DNA from 2 places in the Massilia sp. 01N410 genome. Region 2 is predicted to be linked to the other one. Evidence: predicted binding sites of a transcription regulator. Region 2 holds the regulator's gene; the other holds the start of a gene.
The links. Region 2 encodes FNR, which switches genes on or off when oxygen is low (the NO sensors DNR and NnrR bind a similar motif). Its sites were predicted from a motif close to TTGATNNNNATCAA; they were not measured.
Positions count from the first base shown of each region.

Region 1: a site for FNR is predicted at 14,186-14,199, ahead of AC1DOP_RS04190 (carbohydrate kinase). Genes of this name have one in related genera too.

Region 1 is NZ_JBFTRV010000002.1:344,293-359,995, reverse strand. Features, by position in the region: gene AC1DOP_RS04265 (BMP family lipoprotein) at 52-1,053, opposite strand; gene AC1DOP_RS04260 (alpha/beta hydrolase) at 1,412-2,473, opposite strand; gene AC1DOP_RS04255 (PAAR domain-containing protein) at 2,642-2,941, opposite strand; gene AC1DOP_RS04250 (YciI-like protein) at 3,029-3,331, shown strand; gene AC1DOP_RS04245 (NHL domain-containing protein) at 3,335-4,486, opposite strand; gene AC1DOP_RS04240 (DUF969 domain-containing protein) at 4,700-5,419, shown strand; gene AC1DOP_RS04235 (DUF979 domain-containing protein) at 5,416-6,384, shown strand; gene pcp (pyroglutamyl-peptidase I) at 6,389-7,033, shown strand; gene AC1DOP_RS04225 (hypothetical protein) at 7,068-7,562, opposite strand; gene AC1DOP_RS04220 (hypothetical protein) at 7,664-8,254, shown strand; gene AC1DOP_RS04215 (thioredoxin family protein) at 8,395-9,507, opposite strand; gene AC1DOP_RS04210 (alpha/beta fold hydrolase) at 9,527-10,534, opposite strand; gene AC1DOP_RS04205 (MarR family winged helix-turn-helix transcriptional regulator) at 10,677-11,144, shown strand; gene AC1DOP_RS04200 (LysR family transcriptional regulator) at 11,174-12,079, opposite strand; gene AC1DOP_RS04195 (pseudouridine-5'-phosphate glycosidase) at 12,101-13,015, opposite strand; gene AC1DOP_RS04190 (carbohydrate kinase) at 13,018-14,130, opposite strand; gene xapA (xanthosine phosphorylase) at 14,446-15,282, shown strand; gene AC1DOP_RS04180 (phosphopentomutase) at 15,401-15,703, shown strand, end outside.
Region 2 is NZ_JBFTRV010000001.1:213,715-229,417, forward strand. Features, by position in the region: gene AC1DOP_RS00960 (heavy metal sensor histidine kinase) at 1-882, shown strand, start outside; gene AC1DOP_RS00965 (DUF885 domain-containing protein) at 918-2,756, shown strand; gene AC1DOP_RS00970 (DUF695 domain-containing protein) at 2,822-3,262, shown strand; gene AC1DOP_RS00975 (GNAT family N-acetyltransferase) at 3,354-3,872, shown strand; gene AC1DOP_RS00980 (hypothetical protein) at 3,988-4,185, opposite strand; gene AC1DOP_RS00985 (hypothetical protein) at 4,516-4,737, shown strand; gene AC1DOP_RS00990 (EthD family reductase) at 4,752-5,072, opposite strand; gene AC1DOP_RS00995 (GNAT family N-acetyltransferase) at 5,097-5,558, opposite strand; gene fnr (fumarate/nitrate reduction transcriptional regulator Fnr) at 5,768-6,538, opposite strand; gene AC1DOP_RS01005 (cytochrome ubiquinol oxidase subunit I) at 6,737-8,164, shown strand; gene cydB (cytochrome d ubiquinol oxidase subunit II) at 8,173-9,180, shown strand; gene AC1DOP_RS01015 (DUF2474 family protein) at 9,180-9,302, shown strand; gene AC1DOP_RS01020 (TorD/DmsD family molecular chaperone) at 9,427-10,062, shown strand; gene AC1DOP_RS01025 (formate dehydrogenase) at 10,071-10,277, shown strand; gene AC1DOP_RS01030 (formate dehydrogenase subunit alpha) at 10,287-13,109, shown strand; gene fdh3B (formate dehydrogenase FDH3 subunit beta) at 13,159-13,839, shown strand; gene AC1DOP_RS01040 (hypothetical protein) at 13,836-14,048, shown strand; gene AC1DOP_RS01045 (formate dehydrogenase subunit gamma) at 14,059-15,144, shown strand; gene AC1DOP_RS01050 (hypothetical protein) at 15,141-15,590, shown strand; gene AC1DOP_RS01055 (hypothetical protein) at 15,633-15,703, shown strand, end outside.

The sequences.
Region 1 (15,703 bases), on a different contig from region 2:
GCGCCGGTTTCGGGCCGGCGCGGCGCGCTTCCTACGTAAAAAAACATTCGCCTATTGCGGGCACGAATTCGACGCGCGGTAGTCGACCACCTTGATCTTGCCGCTGATGATGTCGTCCTTGGCGGCGAGCACGCGCTTCTCGATCTCGGGCGTGATGAGGGCCCGGTTGTATTTGTCGAGCGCCCAGTCGACGCCGCCTTCCTTCAGTCCCTCATACGTGATGCCGGAGGTGAACTGGCCGTTCTTCGCCTTCATGAAGGCGTCGTAGGCGGCGTTGTCGACGCGCTTGACCATCGAGCTCAGCATGGTGCCCGGATACAGGTAGTTCTGGTTCGAGTCGACGCCGATCGCCAGCTTGCCCTTTTCCTTGGCCATCTGGAGGGCGCCCATGCCGGAGCCGCCGGCCACCGCGAACACGACGTCGGAGCCGCGGTCGAATTGCGCGCGCGCCAGTTCGCCGCCCTTGGCCGGGTCGTTCCAGGCCGCGCTGGTGGTGCCGACCATGTTCTGCAGGACCGGGATCTTCGGGACGATCGACCGGGCGCCCTGCACGTAACCGCAGGCGAAAGCGCGGATCAGCGGAATGTCCATGCCGCCGACGAAGCTGATGGTCTTGGTCCTGGACGCCATGGCGGCCGCCACGCCGACCAGATAGGAACCTTCCTGTTCCTTGAACAGCACGGAATTGACGTTCTTGCCCTGGGCATTGCCGTCGATGATGACGAAATGGACGTTCGGGTATTCGGCGGCGATCTTCTGCACCGGCTGGGTCTGGGAAAAGCCGATCGACACGATCAGGGTCAGCTTCTTGCGCGCGAGGGCGCGCAGCACCTGCTCGGCCTGGGTGTCGTAGTTTGCCTGGGCTTCGAACACCTTGATGCCGGTTTCCTTCGTGAAGCGCGTCACGCCTTCGGCCGCCGACTGGTTGAAGGACTTGTCGAACTTGCCGCCGGCGTCATAGACGATGGCCAGCTTGGCGCCGGCGATGTCGGCCGATGCGCTGGCGCTGATGCAGAGTGCCGCGATCGCCAGACTGAGTTGCTTGAATTTCATCTGTTTTTCCTGAATCTGGAAGGACCTGCAAGCTTGCGCGCTACGCGGCAAAGCAAGGACCAGCCATCCGCGGGTCTCCTCGCGGACTGTGTCAAACCTTGTTGAATCCTGTGGTGTCGATTGTGTAATCTGGCCGAGGCGGGCAAGACCGGAGAGTCGGCCACGCGGTTGAGCATCGTATTCGTCCTTGACGTTTAACTATGCATCAGTCTGTTTATTCGTGGCAAATACGATTTTACTTCGCAATTTATTTACTGGAAATATAAATAGTGCCACTTTTCGGTGGTTTCTTGCAGAAAACCACACGTCTTGACAGCTGCGAAAGGCTGGCCGAGGCCGATGCGCGCCGGCTTGCCGCTTACTTGACGGCTACCTGGATCGGCAGTGCGGTCAGCTTGGGACTGGCGTCCATGGCGGGCAGCGGGATGGCATCGGCCGGGTTGGGAAGGAGGGTGGCCGTGACGGCAATCGCCGCGACGGGAGCGGGAATGAGAGGCGCCGGCGCGCCATCGGTAGCGACGGAGGCGATGACAGGCGCCGGAATCGGCGCGCTCGATGCGGCGCTTGCCGGCGCCGCGTCAGGCGCGCGACTACCCGCCGCCGCGGCCTGTTCCAGTGGTTTGGCGAACTGGGAGCTCAGGAAGCCGGCGATGCGGCTCTGGGTGCCTTCCAGGTAGGGGATGTCCATGTGGTCCGAGCCGGGCACGATGTCGTCTCCGCACAACTGGGCCAGCTTGGCCACCAGCTGGTCGGTATGCGAATGCGGCACCACGTCGTCGCTTTCCGCGCGCAATACATAAGTCGGCGCCTTCAGGGCGGGCGCATATTTGATCGACTCGAAGCGGTGGCGCAGCATGTACTCGATCGGCATCACGCGGAACTTGCGCTTGGCGATCGCCAGGATCGAATCGTAGGGCGTGATCAGGACCACCGAATGCGCCGGACGCTCCTTCGCCACCTGCACGGCGACGCCGGAACCCAGGCTGCGACCGACCACGGCGATGCGGCGTGCGTCCACGTGGGCGCGTGCGGCCATCCAGTCGAACAGCATGCAGCCGTCTTCGACCATGTGGATCTCGTCCGGGTCGCCATGCGAATCGCCGTAGCCGCGGTAATTCACGGCCAGCACGGCCATGTTGGGGAAGAGCTTGCCGGCATCGCGCACCACCCAGGAGACTTCCTCGGAGCGGCCACCGAAATAGACGACGGCCGGATGCGGGCCAGGGATCTGCGGGGTCATCAGCCAGCCGCAGAGACGGGTGCCGTCGGCGGCGCGCAACACCACGGGACGGGTGCGGTGGCCGCTGCTGCGCGGGCTTTTGACTTCGCGCTCGACGGTAGGATTGAATACGAGGCGGCGCTGGTTGGCCGCGACCGCAGCCGTGAGGCCCAGCCACAGCATGCTGGCAAAGCCAGCCATCCCTGCCGCTACTTTTTTCCTGGTGTCCATGCTACTAGTCTACCTCTGCCATCCTGAAACGTTCTGTGCGCTGAGGTACAAAGCCATAGGAGCGGAGTAATTACCCAAGCGACGTTGCCATGTCGCAACGATAACATGGCTGGCGCAAAGCTGCAGGGCAGGGCCTGCTCAGGCCGCCGTGTCCTCGACCGTCTGGTAGCGCGAGCCCTGGCTGGGGAGGAGTGTCGGCGGCGTCGCGCAGTTGCAGATGCACAGGTCACCCTCCAGCGCCACCTGCCTGCCGTTGAAGCGCTCTTGCGTGCGCGGCCCGGTGCACTGGATGGTGCCGGTGCCGCCGCAGCCATGGCAGCTGATCTCATCGCCTTCGAGGGCGATGCGGGCGCCGTCGATCGACATGAAGCTCGAGGCCGAGGTGACGACGCCGTCGGCCGTCGTGCGTGCGCCCAGTGTGATGTGATGTCGTTTCATGGGCGCCATGCTGCCAGCCTCCGGCCGGCCCGCATTGGGATGCGTTAAGATGCCTTGGTCTTGTCGAATCCATGTCTGGGAGACTCCGTGCACTACCTGCTGATGTATGAACTGGCGCCCGATTACCTGGCGCGCCGCGGCGAATTCCGCAACGAACACCTGAAACTGGCCTGGGAGGCCGAGCAGCGCGGCGAACTCGTGATCGCCGGCGCCCTGGCCGATCCGGCCGACACCGCCGTCCTGCTGTTCAGCGGCGACTCGCCGGAAGTCGCCGAACGCTTCGCCAAGACCGACCCCTACGTCGTCCAGGGCCTGGTGACGAGCTGGCGCGCGCGTCCCTGGACCACGGTGGTGGGGAAGGATGCCAGCAATCCTGTCCGGCCCGAGTAAAACTTATTTCGCCGGCAGCAGCTTCACGACCAGGTTATGGGTCGTGAGCGCGAACGAGCCGTCCGGTGCGCGCGCTACCCCGATCGGCCGGTCCAGGCCGCCGGGCAGGGCGCCCAGCTGGATGCCCTGGCGGCCGGCCACGCCCGCCACCGTGCTGGTCACGTTGTCGAGGTTGATCCTGCGGATGGTGGCGTTGCCGGTGTCCGCGATATACAAGTCGTTGCCCTCGACCGCGATGCCGCTCGGCGCGCACAGCCGCGACACGGTGCTGCTGCCGTCCACCGCCCCGCACTGGCCGGCCTGGCCCGCCAGGGTCGATACCGTCCCGTCGGTCTTGATCATGCGGACGGTCGAATTGCCGGTGTCGACCACATAGACGTTGTCCCATTCGTCGACGCCGACGTCCTGCGGATTGCAGAAGCGGGCTGCGCCGCCGCGCCCGTCCGCGCTGCCGCACACGCCCGGCGAGCCGGCCACGGTGCTGACCTTGCCGTCGATATCGATGCGGCGCACCGTGTGGTTGCCGGTATCCGCGATCCACAGATTGCCGCGGCGGTCCAGCGCAATGCCCTTCGGATTGCAGAACTGGGCGGACGTCGTGCGCCCGTCGACGCTGCCGCAGGTGCCGTTGCCGGCTACAGTGCCGGTCAGGCCGGCCGCCGTGATCTTGCGCACCACCGAGTTGCCGGTGTCGGTCACATACACATTGCCCTGGGAATCCGCCGCCAGCCGGCTCGGTCCGTTGAAGCGCGCCGCGCCGCCGCTGCCGTCCGCATAGCCGACCGCGCCGAGGGCGCCGGCCAGGGTCGTGACCGCGCCCTGGGGCGTGACCTTGCGGACGGTCGCGCTGGCCGGCTCCGCCACATACAGGTTGCCGGCGGTGTCGGCGGCAATGCCTTCCGGCGCATTGAAGCGGGCCGCCGAGCCGGTGCCGTCCTTCGAACCGCCGCAGACGCCGCAGACGTCCCCGGCAATGGGGAAGAGTCCGGTCGCGCCCTGCGGCCGGTCGGGCCAGCTGGGCCAGTCGGGGTGGTTGGGCCACGGGTACTGGGGACCGTCGTGCCAGACGACCCCGATGCCGATGCCGATGTCGCCGCCGCAACTGGCGAGGCCGAGCGCGGTCAGCAGCGAGACTCTGCGTAATAGCGAATTCATGGCTGCCTCCCTTGGATGACCCACCGAGCATAGCGGGTGGGCGCCGCCTTGTCATGTGCACACGCAATGCGGGAGTGGCGCGTTCATGCAGTGGCCGTTCTTCCGATGTAAAAGCCACGGCGGCGCGGGCTGCGATGGCGGATCTCATCCATTCGTTGGACGCGCCCTATGCTGAGGTAATATCTCCACGATAAAAAATCCATACGGAGACCCATGCACACCGCTGTCAACCTGTGGCCGCTGCTCGGCATTGCCGTTGTCGTCGCCGGATTCCTGCTGCGCGCCAATCCGGTGCTGGTCGTGATCGCCGCCTGCGGCGTGACCGGGCTGGCCGGCGGCCTGTCCCTCGTCCACCTGCTGGAATCGCTCGGCACCGCTTTCGTCAAGACCCGCAACCTGCCCTTGATATTGCTGCTGCCGCTGGCCGCGATCGGCCTGCTCGAGCGCGCCGGGCTGCGCGAGCACGCCCAGGCCAGCATTGCGAAGATCCGCTCCGCCACCACCGGGCGCCTGCTGACGGTCTACCTGCTGGTGCGCGAACTCGCCGCCGCCTTTGGCCTGACCAGCCTCGGCGGTCATCCGAACATGGTGAGGCCGCTGCTGGCGCCGATGGCCGAGGCGGCCGCCGAAGCGCGCGGCGCCAACCTGGACGAGGCGATGCGCCAGCGCATCCGCGCGATGAGCGCCGCCACCGACAACGTCGGCCTGTTCTTCGGCGAAGACGTGTTCGTGGCCTTCGGCGCCATCGTGCTGATGCAGACCATCCTGCGCGCCGAAGGGCTCGAAGTCGATCCCCTGCGCATGGCGATGTGGGGCATCCCGACCGCGGTCACGGCCTTCCTGATCCACGCCTGGAACCTGCGCCGGCTCGATGCCCGCATCCTGCGCTGCACGGGCAGGCCGCGCCACGTGGCCGACGGAGTCACGCAATGATCCTCGCGCTCGACGATTTTTACGTGCTGGTCGGCCTGCTGTTCGCGGCCACGGCCATCATGAACCTGCGCGACCGCAGCAATCCGCTCCGCTTCACGAGCGCGCTGTTCTGGGGCCTGTACGCGCTGCTCTACCTGGCGGGCGGGCGCACGCCGCCGGCCGTCACCGGCCTGCTCATGGTCGCGATGGCGCTGGTGGCGGGCGTCGGCCTGGTGCGGGGAGGGAAGGCGAATCCGCCGCCGGAAGACGCGCGCCGCGCCAGCGCGGCCCGGCTCGGCCACAGGCTGCTGGTGCCGGCGCTCGCGATTCCGGTGGTGACGATGATCGGCTCGACCTTGCTGAAGGACGTACGCATCGACCTGGGAGCCTACAGCGCGCCGCTGCTCGATCCGAAGAACCTGACCCTGGTGAGCATGGGCTGCGGCTCCATCGTGGCCCTGGCGCTGGCCTGCTGGCTGACGCGCGCCACGCCGCTGCAGGGCGTGCGCGAGGCGCGCCGCCTGATCGACGCGATGGGCTGGGCGGTGGTGCTGCCGCATATGCTGGCCGTGCTCGGGCTGCTGTTTTCCGAGGCCGGCGTCGGCAAGGCCGTGGCCCACATCACGACCTCGTATATTCCGATGGATTCGCGCCTGGTCGCCTGCGCCGCCTTCTGCATCGGGATGGCGCTGTTCACGGTCGTGATGGGCAACGGCTTCGCCGCCTTCCCGGTCATCGCCGGCGGCATCGGGATTCCGATACTGGTCGGGGTGTATCATGCGAATCCGGCCGTAATGGCGGCGATCGGCATGTTCAGCGCCTATTGCGGCACCCTGATGACGCCGATGGCCGCCAACTTCAACATCGTCCCGGCGGCCCTGCTCGAGCTGCCGGACAAGAACGCCGTGATCAAGGCCCAGCTGCCGACCGCGCTGCCGCTGCTGCTGGCGAATATCGTCCTGCTCTACTTCCTGATGTATCGATAAGCTCATGAAAACTGTCCTTCTCACCGGATTCGAGCCCTTCAACGGCGCCTCCATCAACCCGGCATGGGAAGCCGTGCGCCTGCTGGAGGGCTGGTCCGGCGATGGTTTCAAGGTCGAGGTGCGCCTGCTGCCCTGCGTATTCGGCCGCGCCGCCGAGGCGCTGCTCGGCTTCGTCGACGAAGTCCGCCCCGACATCGCGATCGCGGTGGGGCTGGCCGGCGGGCGTCCGGAGATCTCGATGGAGCGCATCGCCATCAACGTCGACGACGCGCGCTTCCTCGACAACGCCGGACAGCAGCCGATCGACGCGCCGATCGTCGCGGACGGCCCGGCCGCTTACTTCACGACCCTGCCGATCAAGGCCATGGTGGCGGCGATGCGCGAGCAGGGCCTGAAGGCGGGCGTGTCGCAGACCGCCGGCACCTTCGTCTGCAATCACGTCTTCTATGCGCTGATGCACCACCTGCGCGGGCAGGGCGTGAAGGCCGGTTTCATCCACGTGCCCTTCCTGCCCGAGCAGGCCGCGGCCTGGCCCGAACCGACGCCGTCGATGGCACTGGAGGAGGTCGTGGCGGGCTTGCGGCTTGCGGTCGAGGTGGCGCTGTCAGTGGACGCCGACGTGGCGCTGGCGGGTGGGGCGACGCATTGAGTGCGCCGGGAATCCGCCTCGGGCTCGAAAGCGGTCAGGCCGCGGCGGCCAGCTGGCCAGCTTCATAACGGCGCAGCTCGCCTTCAGCCCAGTCCAGATCCTCGCGATTGACGCGAGGGGAATAAGATCCGCCCTTCAGGCGGCCTTCCGGTACCGGAATCTGCGCCGACCAATGTGCGATGCCATCCTTTCCGTTTTCGAGGCCGGTGACCAGGGTGACACGGTCGTTTTCGAAGAAGAAGTGCAGCATCTCGTCCTTGGTCATGACCGGGGCGCCCTCGGCGAACAAGTGTTTGCCACGATCCTTGCGCGCCATCCTGTGACCGCGCCGGAGTCCTTTTGGCTTGCGCTCTTTTACCAGGTGCCTGAGCGCATCGAGCGAAATGGCCTCGACGTGCCAGGGGCGCATATCGACGGCGGCGGTCTCGAAGGTGCGGTAACGTCCGTGCACCGACAACGGCGCTTCGCGCAGCACCAGGTACAAATTGTAGAGAAAGTCGGATTGAGCAGCGCTCAGATTCGTATGCACGTGTGGCCTTTCATCGTTCTGTAAGCAATAGGCGACATATTACGCGCTTGCATCGCTTAGAATGTTCCTTGAGGCAACTTTTTCAAGCGTGAATCAGATTGATGAAAAAAACCGCAGTATTCTTGTCCGCGATGCTCTTGAGCGGCCTTGCATCGGCAACGGACGTCAGGGCCTTCGATCTCGGCGGTGTCAGGCTGGGGATGAGCCCCAGCGAAGCCAAGGCCGCCTTGCAAGCGAAGTGCCAGCGCGACCACGGCAAATTCGATGTGACACCGTTCGCCGAGCCGAATCCCTACCTTCCAGGGAAAAAGTACAAGCTATATATGCACTGTGAAGCGCCGGCCGGTAAAACCTCGGTCCACGTCCGGGCGATTCCAGGCGGCGCGATTGTGGTCGAAAGGGTGATTTATGAAATGCCCTGGAATAACGACAACGTAAAGGCATTGCGCGCCAACGCCATTGCCAAGTACGGCGAGCCGACGAACATCATCCAGATGGGACCGGACCCGGAGTGGTGCGAAAGCCCCCATCCATCGTGGCCAGGCGGTCCGGCGTGCCAGGACGATAGTGGCCTCTCGGCCGGGGCCCGCCTCCGGATCACGTCGACGAAGGTCGAGCTTTACGATCCCCGGCCTTCCGAACTGGTGCAGGCGGATCGCAAGGCAAAGGAAACCGTGAAGCCCTCGCTGTAAAACGGGCAAGGTGCGCGCCCTTCAACGCCTGAACACGCCCACCTGCGCCTGCTCCAACAGGTCGTACTGCCGCCCACCAGGCAGACCCGGTCCTCGCGGACGATCGGGCTGGAAGTGCTCATGGTTTGTCTCCGAAAGGATCAGCCGAAGGTGAACGCGAAGGCGCTGGCGCCGGCGTCGAGGAAGCGGATCTCGAACAGGTGTTCCTTCACGGCGCCGGACTGCCTGACGAGCTGGTAGAGCCGCGTATCGCCGATGCTGCCGTTGCCGTCGACGTCGGTGTCCGAACCGTGATCCGCTCCGGGCGCGCGGCCGTCGATGCGTACCTGGAAGCGCACCGGCTTGCCGCCGGGTCCCGGTCCCAGCACCAGGTGCAGGTCGCGCGCACTGAAGCGGTAGACGATGCTGCCGTCCGCGTGGTTCAGGCGGGCGCGCTCGGCGCCGACGGTCCAGTTGCCGACGAGGCTCCACTGGTTCGATCCGACCTCCGTCCTCGCGTAATCGTGCGGCGCATCGCGTTCGAGCTGCCCGCCGCCGGCCAGATTGGACGCCTGCGCATAGCCTACATAGGTTTCGCCGGACCCCAGGTGCGCGAGGTCGGGGGCGGACTGTTCGCCGGCGGCGCGCGGCGTGACGAGGGTGTCCGGCGCGCCGGCCTTGCCCGCTTCCGCCAGCAGTGACTGGATGATGCGTTCCGTCTTCTCGTAGTTGCCTTCGCCGACGACACGCGCGCGCAGCTGGCCGCGGGCGTCGGCAATGTAGAACACGGGCCAGGCATTGTTGCGGAAGGCGGTCCAGATGCGCCTGTCGCTGTCCACGGCCACCGGGTAGTCGATCATGAAGCGCGCAAGGGCCTGGTTGAGGTTCGCGATCTCCTTCTCGAAGTCGAACTCCGGCGTGTGGACGCCGACCACGACCAGGCCCTGGTCACGGTATTTCCGTTCCCAGGCGCGCAGGTAGGGCAAGGTGCGGATGCAGTTGATGCAGGAATAGGTCCAGAAATCGACCAGCACCACCTTGCCCTGCAAAGCCTTGCCGCTGAGGGCAGGGGAGTTCAGCCAGGTCACGGCGCCGTCCAGCGGCGGCAGGGCGCCGAGTACCGGCAAGCCGCTGCGGTAGCCGGTATCGGCCGCGCCGGCCGCGCCGGCCGCCGGCATCATCATCGAGAAGGCGGCGCCGGTAGCGGCCGCTGCAAGGACGGCGCCGGACAGCCAGTTCAGGGGATGGCGAAGCATGCGTTTGAATTCGAACATGGCGGGTCTGCTCTCCGTCTCAGAGATGGTCGACGTCGATCACGGCGTCGGCGAAGGCGCGCGGCGCTTCCTGCGGCAGGTTGTGGCCGATGCCGCCGCGGATGAGTTCATGTCTGTACTTGCCGGTGAAGCGCTTCGCATAAGCCGCCGGCTCAGGATGCGGCGCGCCGTTGGCGTCGCCCTCCAGGGTGATCGTCGGGACCGTGATGGCCGGCGATGTGGCAAGGCTGGCTTCCAGCCCCGCGTATTTCGCTTCTCCCTCCGCCAGGCCGAGCCGCCAGCGGTAGTTGTGGATCGTGATGGCGGCGTGGTCCGGATTGTCCAGCGAGGCGGCGCTGCGCTCGAAGGTGGCGTCGTCGAAGTGCCAGCGGGGCGAGGCGGTCTGCCAGATCAGTTTGGCGAAATCGTGGCGGTTCTTCTCGTAGCCGACCCGGCCGCGCTCGGTGGCGAAGTAGAACTGGTACCACCACTGCTGTTCCGCGGCGGGCGGCAGCGGCTGCCTGCCCGCTTCCTGGCTGCCGATCAGGTAGCCGCTCACCGACACCAGGCCCTTGACGCGCTGCGGCCACAGGGCGGCGACGATGTCCGCCGTGCGCGCGCCCCAATCGTAGCCGGCCAGGATGGCGCGGTCGATCTTCAGCGCATCCATCAGCGCGACCACGTCGGCCGCGAGCGCCGCCGGTTCGCCGTTGCGCACGGCATGGGCGTCGAGGAAGCGGGTGCTGCCATAACCGCGCAGGTGGGGCACGATCACGCGATAGCCGGCCCTGGTCAGCAGGGGCACGACGTCGACGTAGCTGTGGATGTCGTAGGGCCAGCCGTGCAGGAGGATCACGACGGGGCCCGTGGCCGGACCTTCGTCCACGTAGCCGACATTCAGGACGCCCGCATCCACCTGTTTGATCGAGGCGAAGCCGGGCGCCGGCCTTGCCGCTTGCGCCGCGCCGGGCAGGGCGAAGGATGCGGCGGCCAGGGCGGCTGCCGCTGCCAGGCTGCGGATGCTGGACTGCTTGTCGTGCTTGCTCATGCTTGACTCCGATGGCGGTTAGAGGAGAACTTTCTGGAATTACTTATGACGATAATCATTATGATCATAAATTTATACGAAGTCTCCGCGCTTTTCAAGTACGATAATCGTTATCGCGATAATTATTTTTTGGGGATGTCAAATGAGCAAGGACGATCGGAAGCGCAAGGACGCCGCAAAACTCGGCGACTTCATGTGCTTTGCCATCTACTCGACCAACCTGGCCTATTCACGCGTCTACAAGCCGGTGCTGGAGCAGCTGGGGCTGACCTACCCGCAGTACGTGACCATCATCGCGCTCTGGGAACAGGACCGGCAGACGGTCAAGGGCCTCAGCGAAAACCTGTTCCTGGAGCCGAGCACGCTCACGCCGATGCTCAAGCGCCTGGAAGCGATGGGATATGTGCGCCGCGAGCGCGACGCGGAGGATGAGCGCAGCGTGCGGGTGTCCCTGACCGAGGCCGGACGCCAACTGCGGGAAAAAGCCTTCGACTACCGCGAGGTCACGGCCAAGGCCGCGGGCTTGACCCCGGAAGAGTTCCGGACCCTGCAGAAGGCCATCGTCAATCTGCGGACGAACCTGATGGATGCGGCCAGTCCGCCGGCTTGAGTGGAGCCTATCCCTATCGGGATCGATTCCTAGGATTCGCCTTCCGGATTCACGATCTTCAGGAAGGCCCGCACCACCGGCGCGTCGTCCTGGATCGGATAGGTGATGTACAGGTTCGCCGACGGCGGAATGTCCCTGATCGGCAGGAAGCGCACGCCCGGCCAGCCGATCCGGCCGGTGGTCTCCGGCATCAGCGCCACGCCCAGGCCCGCGCCCACCATCGCCAGCAGGGTCTGCGGCTCGGCCGCCTCCTGGAAGATGGTCGGCTGGAAGCCGGCGTTCACGCAGCACTGGATCAGGTAGCGCGGCTCGGCCGACTGGTCCAGGTGCAGGATCAGCAGCGGCTCGCCGGCGATGTCGGTGAGCTCGATGCGGTCCTTGCGCGCCAGCGGATCCTGGACGTTCACCGCCACGCAGTAGTTCTCCTGGAAGCACAGGTCCTGGCGCAGGCCGGCGTGCTTCAGTTCGTCCTCGTCGCGCTTCGGCTCGCGCCAGAAGCCGACGTCGATCTGTTTTCCGCGCAGGGCGTCCCACTGCTCGTTCGGGCCGAGTTCGTGGATGGTCCAGGTCACGCGCGGGAACTGGCTCTGGAACTGTTCCAGCAGGCCGGGTATCGGGCCCCACATCGCCGAGCCGACGATGCCCACGCGCAGGCGCCCGACCTCGCCGCGGTCGATCTGGCGGATGGTGTCGACCGCCATCCGCATCCGCCCCAGCAGGTCCGAGGCTTCCTGCATGAAGGCCTTGCCGGCCACCGTCAGCTCGAAGCTGCGGGTGGTGCGCGCGAACAGGCGCACCCCCAGCTCGCTCTCCAGCTTCATGATCTGCTGCGAGAGCGGCGGTTGCGAGATGTGCAGGCGCTCGGCGGCGCGGCTGAAGCTTTTCTCTTCGGCCACCGCGAGGAAATACTTCAACTGCTTCAGGTCGATCGACATGGAGAACCCGTCAGGCTGTCGTTAATGGGTGGCGTGCAGCGCCACGGCCAGCTTGGCGCCGACCAGGGCGTTGTGCTTGACCAGGGCGATGTTGGTGGCCAGGCTGCGGCCGCCCGTCAGTTCCTTGATGCGCGCCAGCAGGAAGGGCGTGACGAGCTTGCCCTTCACGCCCTGCTGCGCCGCTTCGGCCAGGGCCTGGGCGATGATGGCATCGATCTCCTCGTTCTTCATCGACGAGACTTCCGGCACCGGATTGCTGACCACCACGCCGCCCTCCAGGCCGAGCTGCCACTTGGTGCGGATGAAGCGCGCCTGTTCTTCCGGCGTGTCGAGCTGGAAGTCGGCCTTGAAGCCGCTGTCGCGCGTGAAGAAGGCGGGGAAGGCCGCCTGGCCCACGCTCACCACCGGCACGCCGTGGGTCTCGAGGTATTCGAGGGTCAGGCCGATGTCGAGGATGGACTTGACGCCCGCGCAGACCACGGCGACGCCGGTCCGGGCCAGTTCCTGCAGGTCGGCCGAGATGTCGAAGCTGGTCTCGGCGCCGCGGTGCACGCCGCCGATGCCGCCGGTGACGAAGACTTCGATGCCGGCCAGCTTCGCGCAGATCATGGTGGCGGCGACGGTGGTGGCGCCGAGCTTTCTGGTGGCCAGGACGTAGGCCAGGTCGCGGCGGCTCACCTTGATCGCGTCCGTCGACTGGCCCAGCTGCTCGAGCTGGTCGTCGGACAGGCCGATGCAGATGCGGCCGTCGATGATGGCGATGGTGGCCGGCACCGCGCCGGCGTCGCGGATCACCTGCTCGACTTCGCGCGCGGTCTGCACGTTCTGCGGGTAGGGCATGCCGTGCGAGATGATGGTCGACTCGAGGGCGACGACGGGTTTGCCGGCGGCGCGGGCGGCCTGCACTTCGGGAGAAAACTGGAGAAAGGCTTGCATGGTCAGTCCTGGAGGTTCATGTTCGTAAGAGTGTCCGGGCCGAGGCGCGGATGCACCGTCTCGGTCACGCCGAGGGTCAGCGCCGACAGTTTCAGGCCGCGCCGGCAGGCCAGTTCGAGGTCTTCGCCGTCGTGGACCAGCGACCAGCACACGGCGGCCGCGAAGGCGTCGCCGGCGCCGGTGACGTCGACCACGTCGGTGCCGGGCGCGTACAGGCGGACGATCCGGTCCTCACCCGTGCCGCCGCGCGTGAACAGCACGCCGTCGGCGCCGCGCGTGACGATCAGGTCGCGCGCGCCCTGGGCCCGCACTTCGGCCACCGCGGCGTCGAGCTCGGTTTCGCTGGAGAGTTCGCGCCCGACCCGCGCCGCGAGTTCGCCGCGGTTCAGGATCAAGAGACGCACGCCCGAGAGATCGCGCGGCAGGCGCGCCATCTTCGGCTCGGACACCGCCACCAGCACCAGCGGCACCTCGGCACGGCGCGCTCCGGCGATCACGGCGTCGACCGTGTCGAGCGGCAGGTTGAGGTCGGCCACCACCAGCGCGCTGGTCGCGAGCCGGGCCTGGCAGCTGTCGACGAAGGCGCGATCGAGGCGGTCGTAGAGGGCCATGTCGGCCAGCGCGACCACCATCTCGCCATCCTGGTCCAGCACCGCGGTATAGGTGCCGCTGGCGAGGTCGGGCAGCTGCAGCGTGCCCCCCAGGTCGATGCCGAGGCTTTTTGCGTGGGCGAGCAGGGCGGCGCCCGAGCTGTCCTTGCCGGTCGCGGTCAGCAGGGCGGCCGGCGTGCCCATGCGCGCGAGGTTTTCGGCGATGTTGCGGGCGACGCCGCCGAAGGATTCGCTCTGGATGGCGGGGTTCGAGGTGTGCATGGCGATGCCGGCCAGCGAGCGCAGCTTGCGGTCGAGGTTGGCCGCGCCGATGCAGGTGACGGGACGGCGGTCCGGCAGCACGTAGGCGCGTCCCAGCAGCTTGCGTTCGCGGATCAGGCCGGCGATATAGCCGGCCACGGCCGAGCGCGACAGCCCCAGGCTGGCAGCCAGATCCTGCTGCGAAATAAAGGGGTTCGCGCGGATCAGCTCAAGCAACTGTTGTTTTTTTGAGTGTTCGCTCACGGTGGTTCCGATTCAAGGAGGCTATAAACAATTGTTTTTAATCTTAAACACTTGTTTGGTCGGCGTCAATCCGAGGCTGTCTCCGGGGGCTAACATGCAGCATAGCCCATTTATACCTTCTACATATAAATCGAGCAAAAATTTGGTATTTGCCATACCAATCCACGATAATGCATAGTTTGATTTATTTGGTGCACCGGGCTCCCGCTTTCTGTGCAACACCTTGAGCGCCTGACGCTCCTTCAGCTTCTCCGGTCTGCCAGCACGAATACCCGCAATAAGCCCAATCCAGCGAATATCACAAGGAAGCCATCCATGCTCAGCAACACCCCATTCGAAGCCGCCGACGTCATCCGTGCCCGCAAGCCCGGTTTCACGCCGCGTGTGGCGCTCATCCTCGGCTCCGGTCTCGGCGTGCTGGCCGAGCAGATGACGGACGCGGTGGCGATCAGCTACGCCGACCTGCCTGGCTTCCCGATCAGCACCGTGCACGGCCACGCCGGCGAACTGGTGCTGGGCACCCTGGCCGGCGTGCCGGTCGCCTGCATGAAGGGCCGCGGCCACTTCTATGAAGGCTACGGCGCCAGCGTGATGACTTCCGCTGTCCGTACCCTGAAACTGATGGGCTGCGAACTGCTGTTCGTGACCAACGCGGCCGGTTCGCTGCGTCCGGAAGTGGACGCCGGCAGCATCGTGCTGCTTTCCGACCACATCAACCTGCTGCCGGGCAGCCCGATGGCCGGCCCGAACGACGACCGCTTCGGCCCGCGCTTCTTCAGCATGGCCAACGCCTATGACCTTGACACCCGCGAACTGGTGAAGACCGTGGCGAAAGAGAAGGGCATCACCCTGCACGAAGGCGTCTACCTGTCGACCCCGGGCCCGCACTTCGAAACCGCGGCCGAGATTCGCGCCTTCCGCACCATGGGCGCCGACGTGGTCGGCATGTCGGTGGTCCCGGAAGTGATCGCCGCCCGCCACTGCGGCCTGAAAGTCGCCGGCGTCTCCGCCATCACCAACCTGGCCGAAGGCCTGACCCCGTTCCCGCTGTCGCACGAGCAGACCCTGAAGTATGCTGCGGTGGCGGCCAAGGACCTGGTGGCGTTGATGCACGCGTTTATTGAACGTCTGGGTACGACCGCTAACGCCTAATACGTCGTCCCCGCGCAGGCGGGGACCCAAGTTTGTCGAGCAGTCGAAACGCAGGCAAACTTGGACCCCCCGCCTTCGCGGGGGCGACGAGCTAGCAATTTCTATGTGAGATAACTATATGTCACGCGCATTCATCCTCCTGCTTGACTCCTTCGGCCTCGGCGCACTGCCCGACGCCGGCAAGTACGGCGACACCGGCGCCAACACCCTCGGCCACATCGCCGAATGGGCCGCCAGGGAAGGCAAGCCGATGTCGCTGCCGACCCTGGAAACCATCGGCCTCGGCGCCGCGGCGCATAAAGCCTGCGGCGAATGGCCGGCCGGTTTCGAGAAACGCGACGGCTTCAGCGGCGCCTGGGGCGTCGCCCGCGAGCAGTCGACCGGCAAGGACACCCAGAGCGGCCACTGGGAAATCGCCGGG
Region 2 (15,703 bases):
CTGGCCGCCGGTTCCGGCCTGGCCTACCTGCTCGGACTGGCGGTCGCCACGCGCGGCTTGCGGCCGGTGCGCGAGCTGGCCGCACGCGCCGCCGCGATCGACGTCCAGCACCTGTCGCTGCGCCTGGTCGACGCCAGCGAATTGAGCGAGCTGCAGGCGCTGCGCGCGGCGCTGAATCAGATGCTGGAGCGCCTGGAAGCCGGCTTCGCCCAGCTGGCGCGCTTTTCCGAAGACCTGGCCCACGAGATGCGCACGCCCCTGAACAACCTGATGGGGCAGACCCAGCAAGCCCTGAGCCGGGCCCGCTCGGCCGCGGATTACCAGGACGTGCTGGTGTCGAACCAGGAGGAGTACGAGCGCCTGGCGCGCATGATCGACAGCATGCTGTTCCTGGCCCGCACCGAAGCCTCGTCCGCGATCGCGCGCGAAGCCGTCGACCTGCACGAACTGGCCGCCCAGCTGTGCGACTACTTCGAAGGCATGGCCGAGGAACGCGGCATGGCGCTGCTGAACCGCATGCAGGGCAGCCTCCCGGCCGACCGCGAGCTGCTGCGCCGCGCCCTGGCCAACCTGCTGGCCAATGCCCTCCGCTATGGCGAGGCCGGCACCGCGATCACGCTCGCCGCCGGCGTCACGGCAGGCGGCATTGAACTGTCGGTCCACAACCTCGGCGCGCCGATCGCGTCCGAACACCTGCCGCATCTGTTCGAGCGCTTCTACCGCTGCGATCCGGCGCGGCACGGCCCCGGCGAATCGGGCGGCCTCGGCCTCGCCATCGTTCGTTCCATCATGCAACTGCATGGCGGCAGCGTGCGGGCGGAGAGCGGCCCCGAGGGCACCCGCTTCGTATTGACGTTTCCAAGCGTGGAGGCTTCATGTTAAATTTCCGTTAGTCAACAAAAACACGGAAGAGAGACATGACCCAGACCCGACAGCGCATCCTGCGCACGACCATCGCTTCGCTGTTCCTCCCGCTGGCCCTGGCCGCCGTCATGCCTCCGGCCATTGCCGCCGGCAAGACGGCCAAGGCCGCCGCCACGGCGCCCGCCGTCAAGCCGAACAAGGCCTTCGACGCCTGGGCCGACCGCTTTGCCGAAGACTGGGTGCGCGCCAATCCGCAAGAGGCGACCTCGACCCAGTATTTCACGGGCGCCGAACAGGACGCCCTCGACCGTCAGCTGACCCCGCTGACCCGCGCCCAGCGCCAGAAGCGGATCGCACTGGCCAGGAGCGGCGTGGCGCGCCTGGACAAATTCCTGGCCGGCCCGCTGAGCGAAGAACAGCGCACCTCGGCCGCGGTAATGCGCTGGAGCCTGGCCAACACCGTCGACAGCGAACCCTACGAAGACTACAACTTCGTGTTCAGCCAGTTCGGCGCCCAGGTCGGTCTGGTCAACTTCATGACCAACACGCATCCGATGCGCCGCGCATCCGACCTCGCCAGCTATATGGCGCGCCTGGAGCAGGTGGGACCGCGCCTCGACGAAGCCCTGGTGCGCGCCAGGGAGGCCGCCGCGAAAGGCATGCTGCCGCCGCGCTTCATCCTCGAACGCGGCCAGTACCAGGTCGACCTCTTCCTCAAGCCGGAAGCCGGCCAGAACGTGCTGGTGACCACCCTCGACCAGCGACTGGCGAAGCTGCCGGACGTGCCGGGAGCGGCGCGCAGCAAGGCGGTCGCGGATGCCGCGCGCATCGTCGACGCGAAGATCCGCCCGGCCTACCAGCGCATCCAGGCCTTTTTGGCCGAGATCCATCCACGGACCAACGACACCGCCGGCATCTCGCGCCTGCCGGGCGGGCTCGCGGCCTACCAGCAAGCCCTGAAAACCTACACGAGCACCAACCTGACGGCGGAACAGATCCACGAGATCGGCCTGCGCGAAGTCGCCCGCATCGAAGCCGAGATGGACCGCCACCTGCGTTCGCTCGGCTATACCGACGGCACGATCGAGCAGCGCATGAAGCAGCTGGATGCCAGCTTCCAGCCGAAGGGAGAAGGGGATCCGCGTCCCGAGATCCTGCAGAAGTACGCGGCGATGGTGGCGGACGCCGAACAGCGCAGCAACGCCCTGTTCAAGCTGAAGCCGCGCGCCCCGGTGGAAGTGCGCCGCGAGCCGCCGCTGACCGAGCCTTCGGCCTCGGCCCACTACTCGCTGCCGGCGCCGGACGGCAGCCGTCCCGGCATTTTCTGGGTGCCGATGCGCGGCCCTACTTTCGACATGATCCGCATGCGCAGCCTGTCCTACCACGAAGCGGTGCCGGGCCACCACTTCCAGCTGGCGATCCAGCAGGAACAGACCGGCCTGCCGAAATTCCGCGCCCAGCGCATCTTCGGCGGCGGCAGCGCCCACAGCGAAGGCTGGGGCCTGTACGCCGAGCGCCTGGCGGTGGAGCAGGGCTGGTACGAGGGGGACGTCCCGGGCCTGCTCGGCGCCCTCGGCTCCGAACTGTTCCGCGCCCGCCGCCTGGTGGTCGATACCGGCCTGCACACCAAGGGCTGGACCCGCCAGCAGGCGATCGACTATGGCATCGGCGCCCAGGAAGTGGAGCGCTACATCGCCCGCCCGGGCCAGGCCTGCGCCTACATGATCGGCATGCTGCGCATCCTCGAACTGCGCGACCAGGCCAGGCGCGAGCTGGGCGACAAGTTCTCGCTGCCGGCCTTCCATGACGTGGTGCTGAAGAATGGTTCGGTACCGCTGGATGTGCTGGGGGAGATCGTGCAGCGCTGGGTGGCGCAGCAGAAGGCTGCCTGAAGACGGATACGAGGATGTGTGGTTCGACTCCACGCTGTTATCGGAAAGATGAAGGCAAACAAGCCATGACGACATCGAAGCGAAGCTGGCTCAACGGCAATACCATGTACGAGGGCTTTCCGCTCTATATGCGCCGGCCGGACGTCAAGGTCGCGGAGTTCGCGCGACTTCGGCCGACGTTTCCGCGATTGCTGGTACTGACGCACAAGCTGAAGCATGTGAGGGAAAACGGTCTTCCGGAAGGGGATTACAACGACTCGCTCATAACGCTGGGCAGCTGCGTGACGACGCCCTTCGACGATGAAACGCGAGGGCTGATTGCCGTTATCGAAACCTTTGCAGGCAAGCGGACTTACTATATCTATCTTGCGCCTTCATTCGATGCGAAAGCTTTTGTTCAGGGAGTCAAGGATCGTTTTCCCGACGAAGAGTTCGCCGGCAAGGTGCATGAAGACCCGACGTGGAAGTTCTTTCATGGGTATGCCGGGGAGTTTCAGTTTGCTTAGGAATGCCGAACAAAACCTCGTGCCTGTCGCTGAGCAAGGATGCCGTACGCGGTGGCTGAACACCATGTAAACATTTAAGGATGCACTTCTCATGAATGACGCCCTTACGATTTCCGTGCCTCGCCTTCACACCGATCGGCTTACGCTTCGGGAATATCGTGTTGAAGACTTCGAATTATTTGCGGATCATTTGTCGAATGCTGAAAGCTCAGCGCATTTAGGCTCGGCAGACCGTCAGACCGCCTGGCGCATCTTCAACTCACATGCTGGATTCTGGCTCCTGAACCGGGCTGGCTGGTGGTCGATAGAGGACCGGCAGACAGGTCAGCTGGTTGGCAGCGTGGGCGCTTTCTTCCGCCACGAATCAACCGTGATGGAGATGGGATGGAATACCTATCGGGCATTCTGGGGAAAGGGAATTGCGAACGAAGCGGCGGCGGCAGTCCTGAAGTATGCGTTCGAGGTCCGGGGTGAGCCGAAGGTTCGGGCACTGATCGCTTCTGGCAATGAATCATCGCGTCGTGTCGCCGAGCGCCTGGGAATGACGTACGAAATGAAAACTGAACTGAACGGCAAGGAAATCAATAGTTACGTGCGTGAGAATACCTGAAGCGGCTGCGATCGGCGATATGCCGATGTCCCTTCGGGTCCCATGAGCGGACGTGGGCAGTCGCATCATGGCAATCGTATTTGCATGCGGTCCCGGACAGTCCACCTGGACGCGATTACTCCGGAAATTCCGGCTGCTGCGAAGGTGGGTTGTGGCGACGCCTATTCGGCTCCAAAAAGATGCGCATCTCGAAATCAGGCGGGAGGGGCCGCTCTGAAAGTTCGCCGGCGGCGTGCGCGCGTACTTCAGCAGAGCTCGAGTAGATCGCTGCGTCGATCAATAGGGCGGTCTTGTAGTCGCGGCGTCGGTTCATCACGCGATTCCCAATAGTGGGCGGATATGCTGAGTATATCCATTCGCGCTTGAGGTGGCGCGCCCGGCAGTGAAGCGAATCCGGCTTATGCAGCCTGGCTCGGCACCGCCCGGGATTACGTGTACTGCATCGACGACGCTGGTAGATCCTGGCGCCGATCTGCACGAATATGGTTTCCCCTCGGGTGGGTCATTTCGGCACCGGTTTGCCAACCGTCGTGGTGAGCGATCGAATATCACCCAAGGCGCCGCACCAGTTCCGCCAGGCGGCGGCCACACGGTCCGCATCCACGTTGCTCAGGTAGTCCTGCCTTCGCAGGCCGGCGCCGCCATGGACATGGCGGGCCGCAACTTCGACCAGTTCACGGCGGAACAGCGCGCCGCCGTGGTCGCCGCCCACCCGCGCGGACAGGATTTCGGCCACCGGGTGCTGAAGCGGCGCCCGGACACCACCTTCGCTAGCTTCAATGACGATTTCCTCGCCTTCAAGGGTCCCGGATTCCAGCGCGGGAACATGTGCGGCATCCTTCCCGGCTCGCGCTGGGAAGGATGAGGCGGCCGCCCGGCTCAGGCTTGGCCGACCACCACCTGACTGATCTGGACGACCGGCGTCTGGTTGGTGTAATTCGGAATGTCGCCCATGATTTCCTTCGTATGCGGGCCGAAGCCGGCCTGGAAGGCATCGACCGAGTCGCAGAACAGGTGACCCATGGCGATGTAGGGCGCGTTCGACGCCGGCGCACCGCCGGCCATTCCCCTGTCGATCGTGTAGTACATTAAAGCATCGCCCATCAGTTCCTTCACCATGGGCATGTGCCGCTCCCGGTAGTAGTCGTCGTCGAAACGGGCGTCCGGGCCGTTGGGATACATCACGCTCACCTTGATCATCTCTGTCTCCTCGTCGTGGTTGCTTCAGTTCGATTTCGATGCCGGAATTTCGTAAAAACAGAGTTTGTCGCCACGATTCGCCATTTCTACGCCGACCTGGTCCAGGGCTTTACGCGCGGCCTCGTTGTCCTTCGGGCAGGTGATGATGAACGAGTCCATTCCGTGTCGCGACGCCAGCTCGCCCAAGGCCTTGATGGCGTCTTTGCTGTGATCTCTGTTCCGGTACGCTTCATCCACGTATCCCCCGGCGTTGCCGATCTCTCCCACCGCTTCCGGCGCGCCCGGTGCAAAGTGATACTGGCCGACAAGAGCTCCGTCGTCGTCGACGAGATTGAAGACATAGAGTGGAAGCTTGCGTATCGGATCGAATCGAAACCCATCCAGATCGAGCCGGGTTCGGCCTTCGCGCAAGCTGCCAATGTCCTGAAGAAGCCCATGGCGGGATGGAGCGCCCGAGAGTTCTTCAACTAAGTTACTTGTCGTCATGTCGACCTCCGTTTTGTGCTTGGCCTACGCCGGACGACCAGCATGTACCCACTGGATCTTATTGTCGAGGGGAGTGCCTGAAATACAACTGCCTGGCCCCGGCCCCGCAAGGCGAACAAATGGTCGTGCAAGTCGTCGACGGCAACGTCGTCGCGCCGGAAGCCGCACCGGCCGATCAAAAGCCGGAAGCAATCCAACAGGCTAGTTGATCACGCCATCGGACTGCACTGCTCGGTCCCGGCCGCCATCGCCTTCAGCCGCGCCGGTTCGAGCAGGGTCACTTCGCGCTTGTCGACCTGCAGCAGGCCAAGCTTCTTGAAGCGCGACAGCAGGCGGCTGATGCTCTCGATGGTCAGCCCCAGGTAGTTGCCGATGTCCTCGCGCGACATGCGCAGCTGGAAGCTGTTGGCCGCATAGCCGCGCGCGGCGTAGCGGGCCGACAGGTTCACCAGGAAGACGGCGAAGCGCTGCTCGGCGCGCATATTGCCGAGCAGGAGCATGACGTTCTGCTCGCGCGTGATTTCCTGGCTCATGATGCGGTGGAAGTGGCGCAGCAGGGCAGGCACCTGGCCAAACAGGTCTTCCAGGTTGGTGAAGGGAATCTCGCAGACTTCGCTGTCTTCCAGCGCGACGGCGTCGCAGTGGTGGCGGTCGGCGCTGATCGCATCCATGCCCAGCAGTTCGCCGGCCATCTGGAAACCGGTGATCTGCGCCTCGCCGGCCGCATTCACCTGGTAGGTCTTGAAGTGGCCGAAGCGCACCGCGTAGAGGTTGCGGAAGGGCTCGCCCATCTTGTACAGGGCTTCGTCGCGCTCGAGACGGCGGCGGCGGCCGATGATCTTGTCGAGGCGGTCGATGTCCGCGTCTTCCAGGCCCATCGGCAGGCACAGCTGGTGCATGCTGCAGGCCGAGCAGCTGGCCTTGAGCGCGGGAACGTTCAGCGGCTTGTCGTCGCTCTGGAAAGAGATGGCCTGGATCATCGGATAAAGGATGCGAATGGATGTCAATACCCCGGATTATACGGCCCCATGCCGAGCTTGCGTTCGCAAAGCCGGGGCTTCCTCGACGCCTGATCATACTCCGTGGCATTTTGAACGCGGCCAGGCATCGCTACTGCGCCAATCGTGCGCGGCTCAGCACGTGCTAGATTCCGTACACGACAATAGCGGAGGGGACTCATGTTCGGATTGGCGGCATTGGACCTGGCGCGCCTGCAGTTCGCGTTCACGATGTCGTTCCACATCCTGTTTCCGGCCATCACCATCGGCCTGGCCAGCTACCTGGCCGTGCTCGAGCTGTGCTGGCTGAAGACCAGGCGCCAGGTCTTCGTCGATCTCTATCACTTCTGGCTGAAGATCTTCGCCGTCAACTTCGGCATGGGCGTGGTCTCCGGCATCGTGATGGCTTACCAGTTCGGTACCAACTGGAGCTATTTTTCCGAATACGCCGGCGCCATCACCGGGCCGCTGCTGGCCTACGAGGTGCTCACCGCCTTCTTCCTGGAGGCCGGCTTCCTCGGCGTGATGCTGTTCGGCTGGACCCGGGTCGGGCCCGGGCTGCACTTCCTCGCCACCTGCATGGTCGCGCTCGGCACCTTGATTTCCGCCACCTGGATCCTCGGCTCGAACAGCTGGATGCAGACGCCGCAGGGCTACGACATCGTCAACGGCCGCATGGTGCCGGTCGACTGGTTCAAGATCGTCTTCAATCCCTCCTTCCCCTACCGGCTGGTGCACATGTCGATCGCGGCCTTCCTGTCGACCGCGCTGTTCGTCGGCAGCTCGGCGGCCTGGCATCTGCTCAAGGGACGGGGGAGCGAGGCGGTGCGCACCATGCTGTCGATGGCGATGTGGATGGTGCTGATCGTGGCGCCGATCCAGGCCGTGGTCGGCGACATGCACGGCCTGAACACTCTCAAGCACCAGCCGGCCAAGATCGCCGCCCTCGAGGGGCATTGGGAAAACGAGGGCGACAAGCCCCTGCCACTTTTGCTGTTCGGCATACCCAGCATGGAGGACGAGGAAACCAAGTTCGCCATCGGCATCCCGCGCGTGGGCAGCTGGATCCTGACCCATACCTGGGGCGGCCAGATCAAGGGTTTGAAGGAATTTCCGCGCGACCAGCGGCCGAATTCCCTGATCCTGTTCTGGAGTTTTCGCGTGATGGTGGGCCTGGGCCTGCTGATGATCGCGCTGGGCGCCTGGGGCGTGTGGCTACGCTTCAGGAAGCGCCTGTTCGACAGCCGCGGCTTCCTGCGCATGGCCATGTGGATGGGGCCGGCGGGTCTGGTAGCGGTGCTGGCCGGCTGGATCACCACCGAGGTCGGGCGCCAGCCCTGGATCGTCTATGGCGTTCTACGCACCGCCGACGGCGCCTCGAAGATCGACGCCGGGCCGGTGGCGCTGAGCCTGGCGCTGTTCGTGGTTTCCTACTTTTTTGTGTTCGGGGTCGGCATCGCCTATGTGCTGAGGCTGGTGCGCAAGGGGCCGCAAGCCTTCGATACCACGCGCATCCCGCAAGGCGGGCCGGGCAGGGGACGCACGCCGGCGCGGCCGCTGTCGGTGCCGGAGGCCGATGCCTCCGCCAACCAAGACAATATGACGTGAACATGGACATGGACATCGACATCACCGCGGTCTGGGCCGGCATCATCTTCTTCTCCGTGTTCATGTACGTGATCCTGGACGGCTTCGACCTCGGCATCGGCATGCTCTACCCCTTCGTCCCGGCCAGGCGCGACCGCGACGCGATGATGAATTCGGTGGCGCCGATCTGGGACGGCAACGAAACCTGGCTGGTGCTGGGTGGCGAAGGGCTGCTGGCCGCCTTCCCGGTGGCCTACGCCGTGATCCTGCCGGGCCTCTACCTGCCGCTGATCTTCATGCTGCTGGGCCTGATCTTCCGCGGCGTCGCCTTCGAATTCCGCTTCAAGGCCAATGACCGCGAACGGCCGATCTGGGACCTGGCCTTCACCGGCGGCTCGATGGCGGCGGCCTTTTTCCAGGGCGTGGCGCTGGGCGCCTTCCTGTCCGGGATTCCGGTGTCGGGACGCAGCTATGCCGGCGGGCCGCTCGACTGGTTCGCGCCGTTTCCGCTGGCGGCCGGCTTTGGCGTGATGATCGCGTATACGGTGCTGGGGGCGACCTGGCTGGTGATGAAGACCGAGGGCGAACTGCAGCGCCGCATGGTCGCCCTGGCGCGGCCCTTTGCCCTGCTGCTGCTGGCGGCGGTGGTGGTGGTCAGCATCTGGACCCCGCTGTCCCAGCACCAGGTGGCCGCGCGCTGGTTCAGCTTCCCGAACCTGCTGATCCTGTCGCCGGTGCCGCTGCTGGTGGCCGGGTCGGCGTTCTGGCTGCTGTGGTCGCTCAAGCGCGATCCGCACCGCCAGCCCTTCATCGCCGCGCTGGCGCTGACCCTGCTCGGCTATATCGGCATGGCAATCAGCATCTGGCCGCACATCGTGCCGCCCGCGATCACGATCTGGGAAGCGGCCGCGCCGCCGGCCACCCAGAGCTTCGCGCTGATCGGCACCCTGATCGTGCTGCCCCTGATCCTGGCTTATACGGGGTGGTCGTATTACGTGTTCCGAGGCAAGGTGGTCGACACGGAGGGTTATCACTGATGAATACGCTCTGGATGCGCAGGCTGGGCTGGATGCTCGGCCTCTGGCTGCTCGGTGTTGCGGCGCTGGGCGCTGTCGCCTGGCTGTTGCGGGTACTGATGCACGCGGCCGGCATGAAATAGAAAAGGCGAAGAAGTTCAACCGTGCGCGCCCTTTGGGTTCCCCGGGACTACACTTTCAGTGCAGATTTGTTAACGGGAGAACCGCTCAGTGCCGCAGGAAGCCACGTCTTTTCAAACGATCTCGATGCCCGTGTCCGACGAAGACCAGGCCAGGGCCGATTTTTATGCCCTGATCGCCCGCCTGATGCTGGCACCGCCCGACGATGTCCTGCTGGCTGCCCTGGCGGCGGCCGACCCGATCGCCGCCGACGGCGAGGACGAGGCAGGGCGCGCGCTCGAAGACGCGTGGCTGAAGCTGACCCAGGCCGCCAGCGTGGTCGATGCCAGCGCGGTGTCCGAGGAATTCGCGAACCTCTTCATCAGCACCGGCACCCCGCTCCTGAATCCCTATGGCTCCTTCTACCTGACGGGCCACATGAACGACTTTCCGCTGGCCGGGCTGCGCCAGGACCTGGCGCGCCTGCGCATCGCGCGCGCGCGGGGCGTCGGCGAGTTCGAAGACCACCTGGGCGCCCTGTGCGAAACCATGCGGGTCCTGATCACCGGCGCACCGGGCATCGCGCGCCAGCCGCTGCTGGAGCAGAAGCAGCTGTTCGTCACCCACATCCAGCCCTGGTACGCGGCCTGCGTGGCCGCCATCGCGGGCGCCGAACCCGCCAATTTCTACCGGGTGGTCGCCGCCTTCGCCGGCGCCTTCCTGGCGGTCGAAGCCCATGCCTTCAGGGTGTGGGAGCCGGCCGACGCAACCCTTGCCGCATGAGGATCGCCATGGCAGATAACGACAAAGTTCCGGACCCCGCCCGCCGCAGCCTGCTGAAGGCCGCGCCGCTGGGCGCCCTTGCCGTGGTGGCCGCCCGCGCCGGCGCCGCCGAGGCCGCGCCACCCGCGCCGGCCCCGGAGCCGCCGGCCAAACCCAAGGGCTACCACGAGACCGAACACATCCGCCGTTACTACCAGACGGCCGCTTACTGGTAAGGAGTTGCCATGACCCTGGTGAAGACATCGCGCGACAGCGGGCTGAAACGCCGCAAATTCCTGGTCGGTGCCGGCGTGACGGCCGGCGCCGCGGCGGTCGCGCGTCACCTGCCGCTGAACGTCATCGAACCGGCCAGCGCGGCCGATCCGGTCAATGCGGCCGAGACCAAGACCGAGATCAAGCACACCGTCTGCAGCCACTGCTCGGTCGGCTGCTCGGTGGAGGCGGTGGTCAGCAACGGGGTCTGGGTGCGCCAGGAAGCGGCCTTCGACTCGCCCATCAACATGGGCGCCCACTGTGCCAAGGGCGCTTCGGTGCGCGAGCACGGCTTCGGCGAGCACCGCCTGCGCTATCCGATGAAGCTGGTCAATGGCAAGTACGAGCGCATCTCCTGGGACCAGGCCATCAACGAGATCGGCGACAAGCTGCTCGAGCTGCGCCAGAAATCCGGTCCCGACGCGCTGATGGTCATCGGCAGCTCGAAGCACAACAACGAGCAGTCCTACCTGCTGCGCAAATGGGTCTCCTTCTGGGGCAGCAACAACTGCGACCACCAGGCGCGCATCTGCCACTCGACCACGGTGGCGGGCGTGGCCCAGACCTTCGGCTACGGCGCGATGACGAACTCCTTCAACGACCTGCACTACAGCAAGGCCGTGATGTTCATCGGTTCGAATCCGGCCGAGGCCCACCCGATCTCGATGCTGCACTTCCTGCACGCGAAGGAGCTGGGCGCCAAGATGATCGTGGTCGATCCGCGCTTCACGCGCACGGCGCGCTTCGCCCACCACTACGTACGGGTCCGTCCGGGCACCGACATCCCGCTGGTGTGGGGCATCCTGTGGCACATCTTCGAGAACGGCTGGGAAGACAAGGAATACATCGCCGCCCGCACCAACGGCATGGATGATGTCCGCAAGGAAGTCGCCAAATGGACCCCGGACAAGGTGACCGACGTCACCGGCGTGCCGGAGGCCTCGGTGCGCATGGCGGCCGAGATGCTGGCCAAGAACCGCCCGTCCTCGGTGGTCTGGTGCATGGGCATCACCCAGCACCACGTCGGCACCGCCAACGTGCGCGCCCTGTGCATCCTGCAGCTGGCGCTCGGCAATATCGGCACCCCGGGCGGCGGCGCCAACATCTACCGCGGCCACGACAACGTGCAGGGCGCCACCGACGTCGGCCCGAACGGCGATTCGCTGCCGGGCTATTACGGCATCGCCGAGGGCGCCTGGAAGCACTTCGCCGCCGTCTGGGGCGTCGACTACGAGTGGATCAAGTCGCGTTTCGGCTCCAAGGAGCTGATGGAAAAGCCGGGCATCACGGTGTCGCGCTGGTTCGACGCGGTGAACGAGCAGAACCAGTACGTCGACCAGCCGAGCAACCTGCGCGCCGTGTTCTACTGGGGCCACGCGCCGAACAGCCAGACCCGCCTGCCGGACATGAAGGCGGCAATGCAGAAGCTCGACATGCTGGTCGTGATCGACCCCTATCCGAGCATGACGGCCTCGATGCACGGGCGCGAGAACGGCGTCTACCTGCTGCCGGCGGCCTCGCAATTCGAGTGCCAGGGCTCGGTGACGGCCTCGAACCGCTCGATCCAGTGGCGCGAACGCGTCATCCAGCCCCTGTTCGAGTGCAAGACCGACCACGAGATCATGTACCTGTTCGCCCGCAAGCTGGGCTTCGGCGACGAACTGGTCAAGAACATCAAGGTGGTCGAGAACGAGCCGGTGATCGAGGACATCCTTCGCGAGATCAACCGCTCCTGCTGGACCATCGGCTATACCGGCTGCTCGCCGGAGCGCCTCAAGCTGCACATGCAGAACAAGCACACCTTCAACCCGACCACGCTGCGGGCCGAGGATGGGCCCTGCAAGGGCGATTATTACGGCCTGCCCTGGCCCTGCTGGGGCACGCCGGAGATGAAGCATCCAGGCACGCCGATCCTGTACGACCTGCACAAGTCCGTGGCCGAAGGCGGCCTGCCGTTCCGCGCCAACTGGGGCGTCGAGCACAACGGCGAGACCCTGCTGGCGGCCGACGGTTCGACCAACAAGGATAGCGAACTCGACGTCGGCTATCCGGAATTCGACCACGTCTTCATGAAGAAGCTCGGCTGGTGGGCCGACCTGACGCCGGAAGAGCAGCTTGCTGCCGAGGGCAAGAACTGGAAGACCGACCTGTCGGGCGGCATTATCCGCGTCGTCATCTCCCACGGCTGCGCGCCCTGGGGCAATGCGCGGGCGCGCTGCAATGTCTGGAACTTCCCGGACCCGATCCCGACCCACCGCGAGCCGATCGTCTCGCCGCGCCGCGATCTGGTGGCGAAGTACCCAACCTACGACGACAAGGCCGCCTTCTGGCGCCTGCCGACCCTGTACAAGTCGGTCCAGCAGGTCGACTTCTCGAAGGACTATCCGCTCATCATGACCTCCGGCCGCCTGGTCGAGTTCGAGGGCGGCGGCGAGGAGACGCGTTCGAACCCCTGGCTGGCCGAGCTGCAGCAGAACATGTTCTGCGAGGTGAATCCGAACGATGCGGCCCAGATCGGCGTCAAGATCGGCGACTTCATCTGGGTGCAAACCCCGACCGGCGCCAACCTCAAGGTGATGGCGATGGTGACCGAGCGCGTGCCGCAGGGCCTGGTGTGGATGCCCTTCCACTTCGGTGGCTGGTGGATGGGTGAGGACCTCGAAAAGCACTATCCGGAGGGCGGGGCGCCGGAAGTGCGCGGGGAGGCCGTCAACACCGGCTGGACCTATGGCTACGACGCCGTGACGATGATGCAGGAAACCAAGGTATCGCTGTGCCGCCTGGTGCGCGCATAAGTTAGCTCGTCGCCCCCGCGCAGGCGGGGGCCCAAGTTTAGGAGGTCTTATGGCCAGGATGAAGTTTATTTGCGACACGGAGCGCTGCATCGACTGCAACGGCTGCGTGACGGCCTGCAAGAACGAGAACGAGACGCCCTGGGGCGTGAACCGGCGCCGCGTCGTGACGATCAACGACGGCGTTCCCGGCGAACGTTCGATCTCGGTGGCCTGCATGCACTGCACCGATGCGCCCTGCCTGGCGGTGTGCCCGGTCAACTGCATCTACCACACGGAAGACGGCATCGTGTTGCACTCCAAGGACCAGTGCATCGGCTGCGGCTACTGCTATTACGCCTGCCCCTTCGGCGCCCCGCAGTTCCCTGAGAGCGGCCTGTTCAATCACCGCGGCAAGATGGACAAGTGCACCTTCTGCGCCGGCGGTCCGGAACCGGATACCTCGGAAGCCGAATTCAAGAAATACGGCCGCAACCGCATCGCCGAAGGCAAGCTGCCGGCCTGCGCCGAGATGTGCGGCACCAAGGCCCTGATCGGCGGCGATGCCGGCGTCATCGCGGACATCTACCGCCAGCGCGTCGAAACCCGCGGCTACGGTCCGGAACTGTGGGGCTGGAAGATCGCCTACGGCAAGCCGAAGCGCGGCGGCGACATCAAGGCCACCGGCCAGGGACCGCGCGAGAACCAGAACCTCAAGGATTCGCAGAACGACGAGGGGAGGCTGCCGACATGAAGCGTCTCATCCTCATGCTGATTCCCATGGCGCTGCTGGCCGGCTGCCTGGAAGTCGACCAGCACCCGCACTGGATCAAGGGCCAGTACGCCGGCAAGAAGGACAACCTGCCGTTCGCCACCCACTTCCACAACGACAGGCTGGCCTGGTGGGGGACGATCAGTAACCGCAACCAGCACCAGAACGAATACAACCGGGCCAACCCCTGAGGAGCCGACCATGCGATCGATCATCCTGTGTGTGCTCATGGCGCTCAGCCTGTCGACGGCCTGGGCCGGTGTCCCGAACAACCGCGCCGAGCCGGCCTATGCCGAGGAGCAGACCATCCTGCAGGCCCAGCAGGACTCGCGCGTGCCCGATCCCGGCCTGGCCTCGAAGAATTCCGGCCGCGTGCATATCGACCGCCACTACCTCGGCCAGTACGGCAACAAGGAAGGGGACGTCATCGTCCAGCGCGGCGGCAACCAGTGGCGGGTGTTCCGCAACGGCCCGCTCGCCACCCTGGCCGGCACCGTGCTGGTGCTGGCGCTGCTGGCCGTCTTCCTGGTCGCCAAGGTGGTCGGCAAGCTGCAGTCGGGATCGCCGGATACCGGGCGCCGCATCCAGCGCTTCACCAACTGGGAGCGCCACATCCACTGGGCGACGGCGATCAGCTTCATCATCCTGGCCGTCACCGGCCTGGTGATCCTGTTCGGCAAGAAGCTGCTGATCCCGCTGGTCGGCCATGACGTGTTCGCCTTCATCGCCTATATCTTCAAGTACCTGCACAACTTTATCGGCCCGCTGTTCATCCTGTGCTCGGTGCTAATGTTCTTCACTTTCCTGCGCCGGAATTTCTTCCGCAAGGTCGACTGGCTGTGGTTCAGGAAGGCCGGCGGCATGCTGAGCCACGAACACGTGCCGGCCGGCTTCTTCAATGCCGGCGAGAAGAGCTGGTTCTGGTTCGGCGTGACCCTGCTGGGCCTGGTGATGTCGATCAGCGGCCTGATCCTCGACTTCGTCGCCTTCGGCCAGACCCGCTACGTGCTGCAGATCGCGAACTACCTGCATCTGCTCGGCGCCACCTTCTACATCGCCGCCGCCATGGGCCACATCTATATCGGCACCTGGGGCACGCCGGGTGCCTACCACGCGATGCGCCATGGCGACGTCGACGAAGCCTGGGCGCGGGCCCACCACGGCATCTGGTACGACGAGGTCAAGGCCGGCGTGCCGCCGGGCACCTTCGACAATCACGTGCCGCCGCCCGACCATCCGCCGGCCGGCGGCGCACCGGGCACTCTGCCGCCGGGAGTCAGGCCATGAAAGCATTAGTTTTTCTTATGCATGCGGGCGCCCTGGCGCTGCTTGTGAGCGCGGCCGGCTGCAAGAAGCACGGCGACGAGTCGATGCGCCAGACCAGGTTCCCGGGCATGGTGACGGCCGGCGGCGAGTCCAGCGGCGTGGTGATGGCAAGGAATAACAAACCGAAGACCGACGCCACCTATGCGGGCGGTACCCCGGGCATCGCCGGCGGCGCCGGCGGTAATACGGCGGGCGCCGGCACCGGCGGCAGCACGCGCGAAACCGGCCAGGGCCCGAGCTCTGGCGTGTCGACGCCGTCCAGCGGCATCGCCGCGCAGACGGGCGCGACCGAGAAGCCGTCCGGCGACAGCGGCAACAACCCGGTGAAGCCGGCGGCGGAACCGGCGCCGCAGCCGGCCGCCGCCCACCGCGATCCGGGCGCCAACAGCGCTGCCCCCGGACGCTGAGCCGGACGTTGGGCGAAGCGCGGAAACGACGAGGACGATGCGATGAGAACCATTCATTTCAAGCGGGCGCACAAGGGGCGCCACCCGGCGATCAAGGCGGCCCTGCTGATCGC